Regions from separate parts of the Spirosoma flavus genome, predicted to be linked through region 2. Evidence: riboswitches for the same ligand, from Rfam matches in the RefSeq annotation. Region 2 holds a riboswitch; the other holds the start of a gene.
What was found. Region 2 has a riboswitch for cobalamin ahead of ACYVF1_RS00420 (TonB-dependent receptor plug domain-containing protein). Riboswitches for the same ligand answer to the same signal wherever they lie in the genome.
Positions count from the first base shown of each region.

Region 1: another riboswitch for cobalamin. It lies ahead of metE (5-methyltetrahydropteroyltriglutamate--homocysteine S-methyltransferase); the one in region 2 lies ahead of ACYVF1_RS00420 (TonB-dependent receptor plug domain-containing protein).

Region 1 covers NZ_BAAGZL010000008.1:229,333-234,304, forward strand. Annotated here, with positions in the region: gene ACYVF1_RS29595 (methylenetetrahydrofolate reductase) at 1-106, opposite strand, end outside; partial or broken gene ACYVF1_RS29600 (6-carboxytetrahydropterin synthase) at 248-571, opposite strand; gene metE (5-methyltetrahydropteroyltriglutamate--homocysteine S-methyltransferase) at 621-2,930, opposite strand; cobalamin riboswitch at 3,077-3,268, opposite strand; gene ACYVF1_RS29610 (Lrp/AsnC family transcriptional regulator) at 3,443-3,904, shown strand; gene ACYVF1_RS29615 (hypothetical protein) at 4,007-4,357, opposite strand; gene ACYVF1_RS29620 (PadR family transcriptional regulator) at 4,740-4,972, shown strand, end outside.
Region 2 covers NZ_BAAGZL010000001.1:112,494-117,465, forward strand. Annotated here, with positions in the region: gene ACYVF1_RS00415 (SDR family oxidoreductase) at 1-529, opposite strand, end outside; cobalamin riboswitch at 566-874, shown strand; gene ACYVF1_RS00420 (TonB-dependent receptor plug domain-containing protein) at 956-2,893, shown strand; gene ACYVF1_RS00425 (YncE family protein) at 2,893-3,948, shown strand; gene ACYVF1_RS00430 (Dph6-related ATP pyrophosphatase) at 3,945-4,634, shown strand; gene ACYVF1_RS00435 (SDR family NAD(P)-dependent oxidoreductase) at 4,663-4,972, opposite strand, start outside.

The DNA of each region.
Region 1 (4,972 bases), on a different contig from region 2:
TTTGGGCAATCTCGGCCACGCGTTCAGGCGTGGTACTGGCTTTGGGTGGCGTAATACCGTAGAGCAGCACGCCTGACTCGCCAGATTTAATCTTTTCTAAAAACATGCGGGTACTTAAGTTATGATTTTAGGCTTCAGACGATTGGCGAAATTACTCCCCAAAATATTCGGCGGAATTATTTTCGGTTTCATGCAACCTGACCGAATGCAGATAAACCCCCTGGTTCCTTTCGATCGGTGCTTTCAGCTAATTAAAAATCCCAATGCAGAGCAGCTCTGTTGTCGCCATTTTACCTCGCATAAAATCCACATCCAGGTTGAGGTTTTTGTGGTCGAGCTTTTCAATCACCTGATCCTATATAATCACTTTAAGCCGTGTCAAATCGATCAGATACCCGGTTGATTCACGAATCTCCCCCTTGACGGTAACAAACAGGTTGTAATTGTGTCCATGCCAATTAGGATTAGCGCACTTGCCAAATACCGCTTTATTCTCTTCAGCACTCCAGTCTTCCCGGTACATCCGATGCGCTGCATTGAAGGTTTCCCGGCGTGTAACATAAATGACCATCGATAACTTTTTAAATCATGAAAGGCGGGCGGTATCGCCCGCCTTTCTCCTAGTAAAGGACGCTTTCGGTACTGATTTGCTCCCGGGCCTGCTGAGCAGCAGCAACCATGTTCGCGATAGCGACTTTGGTTTCCGGCCATTTCCGCGTTTTCAACCCACAATCTGGGTTCACCCACAAGTTTCGGGCCGGTAGTAAGTCAGCGGCCTTGGTTAAAAGCGAAATCATTTCTTCCGAGCTGGGAACCCGTGGCGAATGGATGTCGTAAACACCGGGGCCAATCTCGTTGGGATACTCAAAATGAGCGAAGGCATGCAGCAATTCCATTTGTGAGCGTGACGTTTCGATGGTGATCACATCAGCATCCATGGCAGCAATGTGTTCAATAATGTCATTAAACTCGCTGTAGCACATGTGGGTATGGATCTGCGTTTTATCGGCAACACCGCTGGCCGTTACCCGGAAGGCTTTCACGGCCCAATCCAAGTAATGAGGGCGCTTGGCTTTTCGCAAGGGTAGCCCTTCCCGAATAGCCGCTTCATCAATCTGAATAATGCCGATACCGGCAGCTTCCAACGCCAGCACTTCATCATGAATCGCCAAAGCGATCTGGTTCGTGGTGACATCACGGGGTTGATCGTCGCGTACAAAAGACCATTGCAGAATCGTTACCGGACCGGTCAGCATACCCTTCATATATTTTGCCGTTTGAGCGGCCGCGAATGTAATACAGCGTACGGTCATGTCGTAAGGGCGGCTTACATCGCCATAAATGATGGGTGGTTTTACGCACCGGCTGCCATAGCTTTGAACCCAACCATTTTGGGTAAACAGGAATCCTTCGAGTTGCTCGCCGAAGTATTCAACCATATCATTCCGCTCAAATTCACCGTGAACCAGCACGTCCAGCCCTACAGATTCCTGCCAGCGAATCGTCTCGATGGTAGCCTGCTCGATGGCCTGTTCATACTGCTCCAGGGTCAAATCACCTTTCTTAAAACTGGCCCGCAGCTGCCGAATATCATCCGTTTGGGGAAATGAGCCAATCGTCGTTGTTGGGAACGAAGGCAGTTGGAAGCGGTTGCGCTGAATTTGCTGACGGATTGGGAACGCACTGCTACGCGTTGCGTCAGAATCAGTAATGGCGGCAACCCGATCCTTCACGACTTGCTTATGCACTTTCTCCGAAGAACGGCGACTGGCAATCGCCTTTTTGTTGGCATCCAGTAACTCCTGGGCCCCTTCAACGATTTGCCTGAGTTCACTAACTTCAGCTAGTTTTTGTTTGGCAAAGGCCATCCAATTTTTAATGTCTGGGTCCAGTGCAGTTTCCCCGTCAAGGTCAATCGGACTATGTAGCAACGAGCAGGATGGTGCCACAATCACACGATCAATACCTAATTTTTCAACGGCCTTATTAATCAGGCTCAATGATCTCTCGTATTCGTTTTTCCAGACGTTACGTCCGTCAATAACACCCAATGAAAGCTGAAGCTGTTGAGGAATCAAGGCCAGCACTTCATCTAGTTGCTTAGGGGCGCGAACCAGATCAATATGTAAGGCCTGAACGGGTAGGTTCACAGCTAAAGCCGTATTATCCAGTAGGCCTTCAAAGTATGTGGCAACTAGCAGGTTAACGCCACTCACTTGGTCAGCCAGCGTACGATAAGCATCGTTAAACGCGTCCTTCTCTTTTTTCGACAGATCAAGCGCCAAGAAAGGTTCATCCAACTGAATCCACTGAGCCCCTGATTCTTTCAGCCGGTTAATAATTTCGATATATACCGGAATCAGTTTACTGATCAGATCAACGCGTTCGAAACCTGGCTCTTTTTCTTTACCCAGCAGTAGGTAACTGATGGGCCCCACCAGCACAGGCTTGGCCTTGGAGCCTAGGGATTGTTTTGCTGTGTTGTATTCGTCAAATACGTTTCCGTGGAAAATGGTGAATTCCTGATCGGTCGTAAATTCGGGAACGATATAATGGTAATTCGTATCCAGCCACTTCGTCATTTCCATGGCCGTCAGATCCAGCCCTTCTTTCTGGTAGCCACGAGCCATCGCGAAATACAGATCAGCGATCCCCTTCTCGTCTACTTTAGCTGAAAGTGATGCATACCGTTGAGGAATAACCCCCAGCAACAGGCTCATATCCAGTGTCTGATCATAAAAACTAAAATCATTGCAGGGGATCAGATCGATACCCGCCTCCAGTTGGGTTTGCCAGTTTTCCTGCTTAATGGTTTGGGCCACCTGGTTTAAGGCCGTCAGGTCGATTTTGCCTACCCAATACTGTTCAGAGGCTTTTTTGAGTTGTCGTTGTCCACCAATCCGAGGGTAGCCCAGGTTCTGAGTTCGCATTATCGTTACTTGTTTGGTAAAGAACAGTTGAACGTGCTTTGCTAAACGAGACAGCGGCTCCGGGAAGGACACACAGATACAGTGGCAGCCATTTGTATAGCTGTTCAGGTAAAAAGGTCAGACTACGTGTTTTATTCCGCGAAAACATTATCCAGCTGATATAGGCAGATATCCTGACTTGTAACCTGGCGTCCGTCCTTCCCAACTCTAAATCAGTCAGTGGACATGCATGAGACGACAGAGGGTACGTTACTTACAGTTGCGCGACAGTTCGTGATTTTCACACGATTCCCTCTACATTCCGACTTTCATCGAAAACCTATTCCAGTTGCTATAGAAAAGAACGATTATTTTAAGCCTGTAAGGGGATTAAAATTCCATACAAAGCTATAAATCAAGATTCAATATCTAATTTAATTCGGTTATTTTAGAATAATTATCTATTTTCGTTTCATTAATAGATAATTATTCTTTTAGAAGGATATATTTCATTACCAACAGATAATTATCCTATGGAAAAACTGGATGAAATAGACAGACAGTTACTCGAATTACTGGCAGAAAATTCAAAATTGACTATTAAAGAGTTAGCCGATCGGGTGAATCTAACGCATACGCCGGTTTTTGAACGAGTAAAGCGATTGGAGCTAAGCGGTTACATTAAAAAATACATCGCCTTAGTAGATGCCGAGAAGCTGGGCTATGGATTAATCATTTTTTGTAATATCAAGCTGAAACAGCACGATAAGCATATAGGTCATGAGTTTGTGACCGACATTGTTGGGCTGAAGGAAGTAGTTGAATGTTATAATATTTCAGGAGATTTTGACTTTCTATTGAAGGTTTATGCGAGAGATATGAAACACTATCAGGACTTTGTGTTCAATAAACTTGGCTCGGTGACCAGCATTGGAAGCACCCATAGTACCTTTGTCATGAGCGAGAACAAAAACTCCTATAATGTTAACTTTTAGTCCATAACTTGTTTATCTCGCCAAACGGCCGATTTTTATATACTCTCTCGTCTCATGTAGGAGCCTTTTCTGAGAACCTTCATCTCACGCTGGATGAACGCATTATTGTTCTTGAATGGAAAGAAGGAATAAATAGTAATTCTTGTCACCTGCGACAAAGCCAAGTTGCTTATCACTCTGGTAATAAGTACCGCTGAAGTTGACTTTCAAACCTGGTTTTTGAAAGTCAGTAGCTAAGTTACAAGTGTAACCCAGATCATGGGAATCAAAGCTATTGGGGACCCGAATAAAGTAGCTGCTTTGAGCGGAATCGTAATAAACCACACCGCTGGTATTTTTAACCTGTTTAACTAAAGCTCCAGCACTAGCGCAGCGGGGGGCAAGGGCCTCTTTTGTTTGACAAGAGCCTATGCTCAACAATAAGCTTACAAGTAGGAATAATCTGGCTCTCATATCGTTGATCTTTGCCTAAAAGATTCCCAGTGTACGACAATAGTTGGAATGAAAATCGATTTCCATCCCTTTTACGTGCTGACTTATAAAACCTACTTTATCTCAACTGGGAGCGATTCATGAGACAAAGGATTTCTAGATGAAAGCGCTTGCACTTCCAGAAACAATTCACCACCAGATAAACAATCAATGAGCTGTCCGCTATAGTACATTAATTGTCCATTTTTGGACAAAATTGTAGCTATTAATTCCACAAAACAGCTTTGGAAATGAGTACAAGCCTAGATAAAGAGTTTGGCCGAGTATTTGTACGACAAAGTCTATATTAATAGTACTAAGCTGACGAAAGAAGATATAACGGCGATTTCAATCCTTTTTCGCTATGAAAAGAGCCTTTTTAGGGGAGCTAGAGGAAGTTGTCTTACTGACAGTGGCCGCTCTACAAGAGCAGGCTTATTGCGCCTTGATTACTCAAACAATTGACCAACAGATGGCCCGTAGCATCAGCTTCCCTACGGTCCATACCACCCTGCAACGGCTTCAGGAGAAGGGTTTAGTTTCGTCAATGATGGGTGGTGCTACTGCCGAGCGGGGAGGTCGCCAAAAACGCCTGTT
Region 2 (4,972 bases):
CTACTGCCAGATTTCGAGTCAGTTGCACCAGCGCGGCTTTAGTCATGCCGTAAAGCGATCCACTGCTCGTACTTGCCAATCCCGACACCGACGAAACAAAAATAACCCGCCCACCCGTATCCGACGATTTTAGGAGCGGATAAGCAGCCTGCGTCATTTCGTAAGCCGAGCGTAGGTTGGTGTTCAGTACTACGTCATAATCAGCGGAACTGTAATCGGCGGTGGGTTTGCGAATGTTCGTACCGGCGTTGTTCACCAGAATGTCGAGATTTCCCCACGTATTAGTAACAGCTTCGATAACCTGAGCCGCTACGTTCGGCTGACTCACGTCGGCAGCTATGCCTTCCACGGTATGGCCTTGTTCTCGGTATTCCGCTAATTTCTGCTGAAGTAATGTATTGTCGCGAGCGACGATAAACACAGATGCTCCCAGCTCAAGGAACTGAGAAACAATGGCTTCGCCGATACCTTTAGTGCCGCCCGTAACAAGCGCGCGTTGACCACGTAGCGACCAGAGCGATGGATTCATAAATCAGATTGTTAAGATATTCTGCAAATAACGCTACCTTTGCGCTTAGTTTTCGGTGCCTGATGTCATTTCGAGATGGCTTTCAAGGCTTAAAAGGGAAGTTGGTGCAACCCCAGCGCTGTCCCCGCAACTGTAAATCATTTTGTAATGAATAATGTATGAAGTATGATGTATAATATATGATAGACGGCGATAGGTTTAGCCATCATACATTATACACCATATATCTTACATCCTACATTACAACTTCGGTTCTCTCTACATGGTCACTGTGCTGATTATCAGTGCGGGAAGGCCCGGACCGATGTGATGAGTCAGGAGACCTGCCGACGATCATCCGCTGTTCTGCTGTTCGGAGGAAACATCTCAACCGCGTGTCGATAGAAACCAACTGGTTTCGACACACTTTTTAACATCAACTGTGAAATGCAAGCCCTTCGGTGGTGGGTATTGGGCCTGTTTGTCGGTTTAGGAGCCGGGCAACGTAGCGTGGCGCAAAACGATACGTTGCGGACGAGTTCGGTGGTGTCGCTGTCGGCGGTGACGGTACGTGCCATTGCGCCCGAACGGTTCATTGCCGGGCAGAAACTTCAACGTATCGATTCTACTACGTTGCTCCAGTTTCAGTTTGGCTCACTGACTGATCTACTGACGTTCAATACGCCATTGGCTTTCAAAAATTACGGCTCTGGCCAGTTGGCAACGGTTTCGTTTCGCGGTACATCGGCGAACCACACGGCTGTACTCTGGAATGGCATCAACATCAACCAGCCGAACCTGGGGCAAACCGATTTTTCAACACTTCCCGTAGCTGGTTTCGACCGATTATCGGTGCAGTATGGGGCGGGTGGATGCGTAGTAGGCTCTGATGCTGTAGGGGGGAGCGTTTTGTTGAGCAGTGCGCCTAACTGGAAACAGAAATTCAGTGTTACGTTAGGTCAGCAACTGGCGTCGTTTCAGAATTACCAGACGCAATTGGGGATTCGGTATGGTGCCAAACTGGGCGAAAACTGGCAGCTTTCTGGACGAACGTTTGGATATCGGCATCAGCTCAACAATAAATATCCTTACCAGGAACGTAGCGGCTATTTCGTCGAACCATCGACAACGGCGCAACGCGGGCTGGTTCAGGATTTATTCTTTCGCCACAAAAGCGGGAAACAGATTTCAGTCAATGCGTGGCTGACTGATAATGACCTAATTATCGCCCCGCAGGACACCATTGCGCGCGAACGTACCCGCACGCAATCGGCTCGTTTTCTTACTACGTATGAAGCCAATCAGCTGAGCATTCGACTGGGCTGGATTCGCGATCTGATTGATTACGCCAAAGAAGATTTCTCAAACCCAAGTCATACCGAAACGGACCGGTTTATTGGTCGTGTCGAACGGGAATTTAATCTTTGGCCGGGCCATCAATCCGTCAATCTAAATCTGCGCGTTGGTGGAGAATGGTCGCATTATCGCACGCGAACGGATGGCTATGGTGGCGGATTAATTACCGAAAATCGACAGGATTTATACGCGTTGCTACGTCTCCAGACCAATCGCTGGCTGGTATCGGCTAATGTTCGGCAGGCGTTTGTTACACGCTTCAACCCGCCTTTGACCCCTTCACTGGGTGTAGAATATAAACTGATTCAACATAGCATCTGGAATGTAATTGCCAAAGGTTCAATTGGTTATAGCTATCGCGTTCCTACGTTGAATGAGCGATACTGGCTCGTACTGGGCAATCCTGACCAGCGACCGGAACGTGGTATGAACATAGAAGGTGGCTTGGCTGCAACTGCTACGTTCTCCGATCAACTAAAATTAACTGCCGAGGCCACCGCGTACCATAATCGCGTCGATGATTGGGCATACTGGAACCCGGCTAAAAACTACCATGTCGAAAATCTGCAACTGGTCGTGGCACGCGGGCTGGAATTCACGACTACGTTGACTTATGCACGAAATGGCTGGCAGGCGGGTTTGCGGACGGGATATGCTTACACGCGGGCGTCGCAGGAACGGGTGTATGATACGTATGCGCAGGACGTAGTCGGTAAACAACTGGTTTATATTCCGGTGCATACCGGTACGTTCAACGCCTATGTGCAACGCGCCAAAACGCGGCTGACCATCCAAGCGCAAACGACCTCCCGGCGCTACGTTACGTTCGACAATACCCAGTTTTTCAAAGGTGTTACGTTGACGAACGTATTGCTGGAGCATTTCATGAAACTTGGCCCGGTGCCGGTTCGGGTGCAGGCACAGGCAAACAACGTATTTGATACGCTAGCCATCAGCGCCAAACGGAATGCTCTTCCGGGACGTAACTGGGCGCTCAATCTGATTATTAATTTTCCTTCTAATACCTAATGAAAAAGCAATCGACAAAAGGACTGGCTCTGGTTTTACTGGCGCTGAGCGTATGGAACTGTAAAACGTCTGATCCGGAACCAACTCCTTATGAGTCAGGTATTTTTATCCTGAACTCGGGTAACTTCAGCGATAATAACGGTACGGTTTCATTTTTGCCGCGCGGTAGCCAGACTATTTTGACCGATATTTTCAGGACTTCTAATCCTACTATGACCTTAAGCGGTGGTATTCAGGGCTATGCTGATATAAGCGGCAAAGGGCTGATTCTGGTTGATAATAGCACGGCCGGGCAGGACAAGGTAGAAGTAGTTGAGTCTCCGAATTTTAAAACGCGCTTTACGCTGAAATCGCCGGATATTGAAAATCCGCGTCAGGTGATTCAGGTTGGGCCAAATCGGGCCTACGTTAGCTGCTGGGACGTATCAGGCGATTTCTCGAAAGGCACGTTCTACAAAGATCCGGGCTATATCGCTGTTGTTGATTTGAATGCCAGTAAAGTCACAAAGAAAATACCAGCCGTGAAAGGAGCCGAACGCATGGTGCTGGCCGGAACGGAGGTGTTTGTGGGCAGCACTACCTACAGCGGAGATAAAACCCTACTAATTGTCGACGCCAATACCGACGAGGTGAAGCAACGGATCGATTTTGTTGCAACGCCGGAACCAATCGGGCTTGACGCCGATGGGAAGCTCTGGATACTGGCCGCAAAAGATTTATTTCAGATTGAGCCTGCCACCCGTGCCACACTCAAGCGATTGACATTTGCGTCTGCACCAGCCAATGTTACGTTCAACGCTGATAGAAGAGCTTTTTACTACACGCTGAATGGCAGAACGTACCGGCTTGATACCAGCTCGAGCACAGCGTCGGGCATGCAGAAAATCGCCCGTTCGTTTAATGCGCTGGGTGTTGATCCGCAAACGAAAGTGATTTATGGGGCAGTCGTTCCGTCGTATAAGCAGGCGGGATACGTAGTGCGGTACGATGAAGGTGGTACGTTGATCGACTCCGTAAAGGCCGAAATTGCGCCATCAGGCTTTTATTTTCGATGAGTCGCGATCGGGCCATTATGAACTGGAGCGGGGGCAAAGATTCGGCCCTCGCTCTGTATCATAGCCTACGGTCGGGGCAGTGGAACATTACGTCGCTACTAACGTCAGTGAATGAGCAGCATCAACGGGTAAGTATGCATGGCGTTCGTATTGAACTGCTTCAAAAACAGGCAGATCGGCTACAGATTCCGTTAGAAATGCTACGTTTGGCCGGCGACGTATCGATGGAACTTTACAACGCTCGAATGGCCGAAATGCTACAGAAATTTGCAGCACAGGACATTACAACGGCCATTTTTGGCGACATTTTTCTGGACGATCTGCGCCAGTATCGCGAAGCCCAACTAGCACAGGTGAATCTGAAAGCCAGCTTTCCGCTCTGGCAACGTAACACGACTGAACTGATTCACGAATTTGTTGATCTGGGGTTCCGGGCGGTGCTGGTATGCGTCAATGAAAAACAACTGCCAGCTGATTTTGTTGGTCGCGAACTCAACTTGGACTTGCTCAAAGACTTGCCCAAAACCGTCGATCCCTGCGGTGAAAATGGGGAATATCATTCGTTTGTGTACGATGGCCCTATATTTTCGTCGCCCATTCCGTTTGTGAAAGGCGAAATCGTTCGGCGAACGTATTCGTCTGAGGGCGGTTGGGATAGCGGATTCTGGTATCAGGATTTAACGTAACGTAGCGCGGATTTCCTCTTGTGTTACGTTAAATCTCATTGTTTCTCTCCGCAGCTTGGTCAGTAAGGTTGGTCAAAAAAGACGAAGATAACGGGGTTTCACTGGCAGCGCCGGATGCCCGGTATTCGCCGATGCCACCCGGATTGGGCAAAAGCGTATTGGCGAAACCCATGATTTCGGACAACAGGCCGGGTGCTACGCCCTGAATGGCGCTGGCAAGTTTAGCGGGTCCGCCCAGAAGACGTTCGGCTTCACCATACCGGCAGGCTTCCAGAACTTCGTGAGCGGCATCCTCCGAATTCATGGTGAACAAAGGTATTGAATCGCCAATTTTAAAA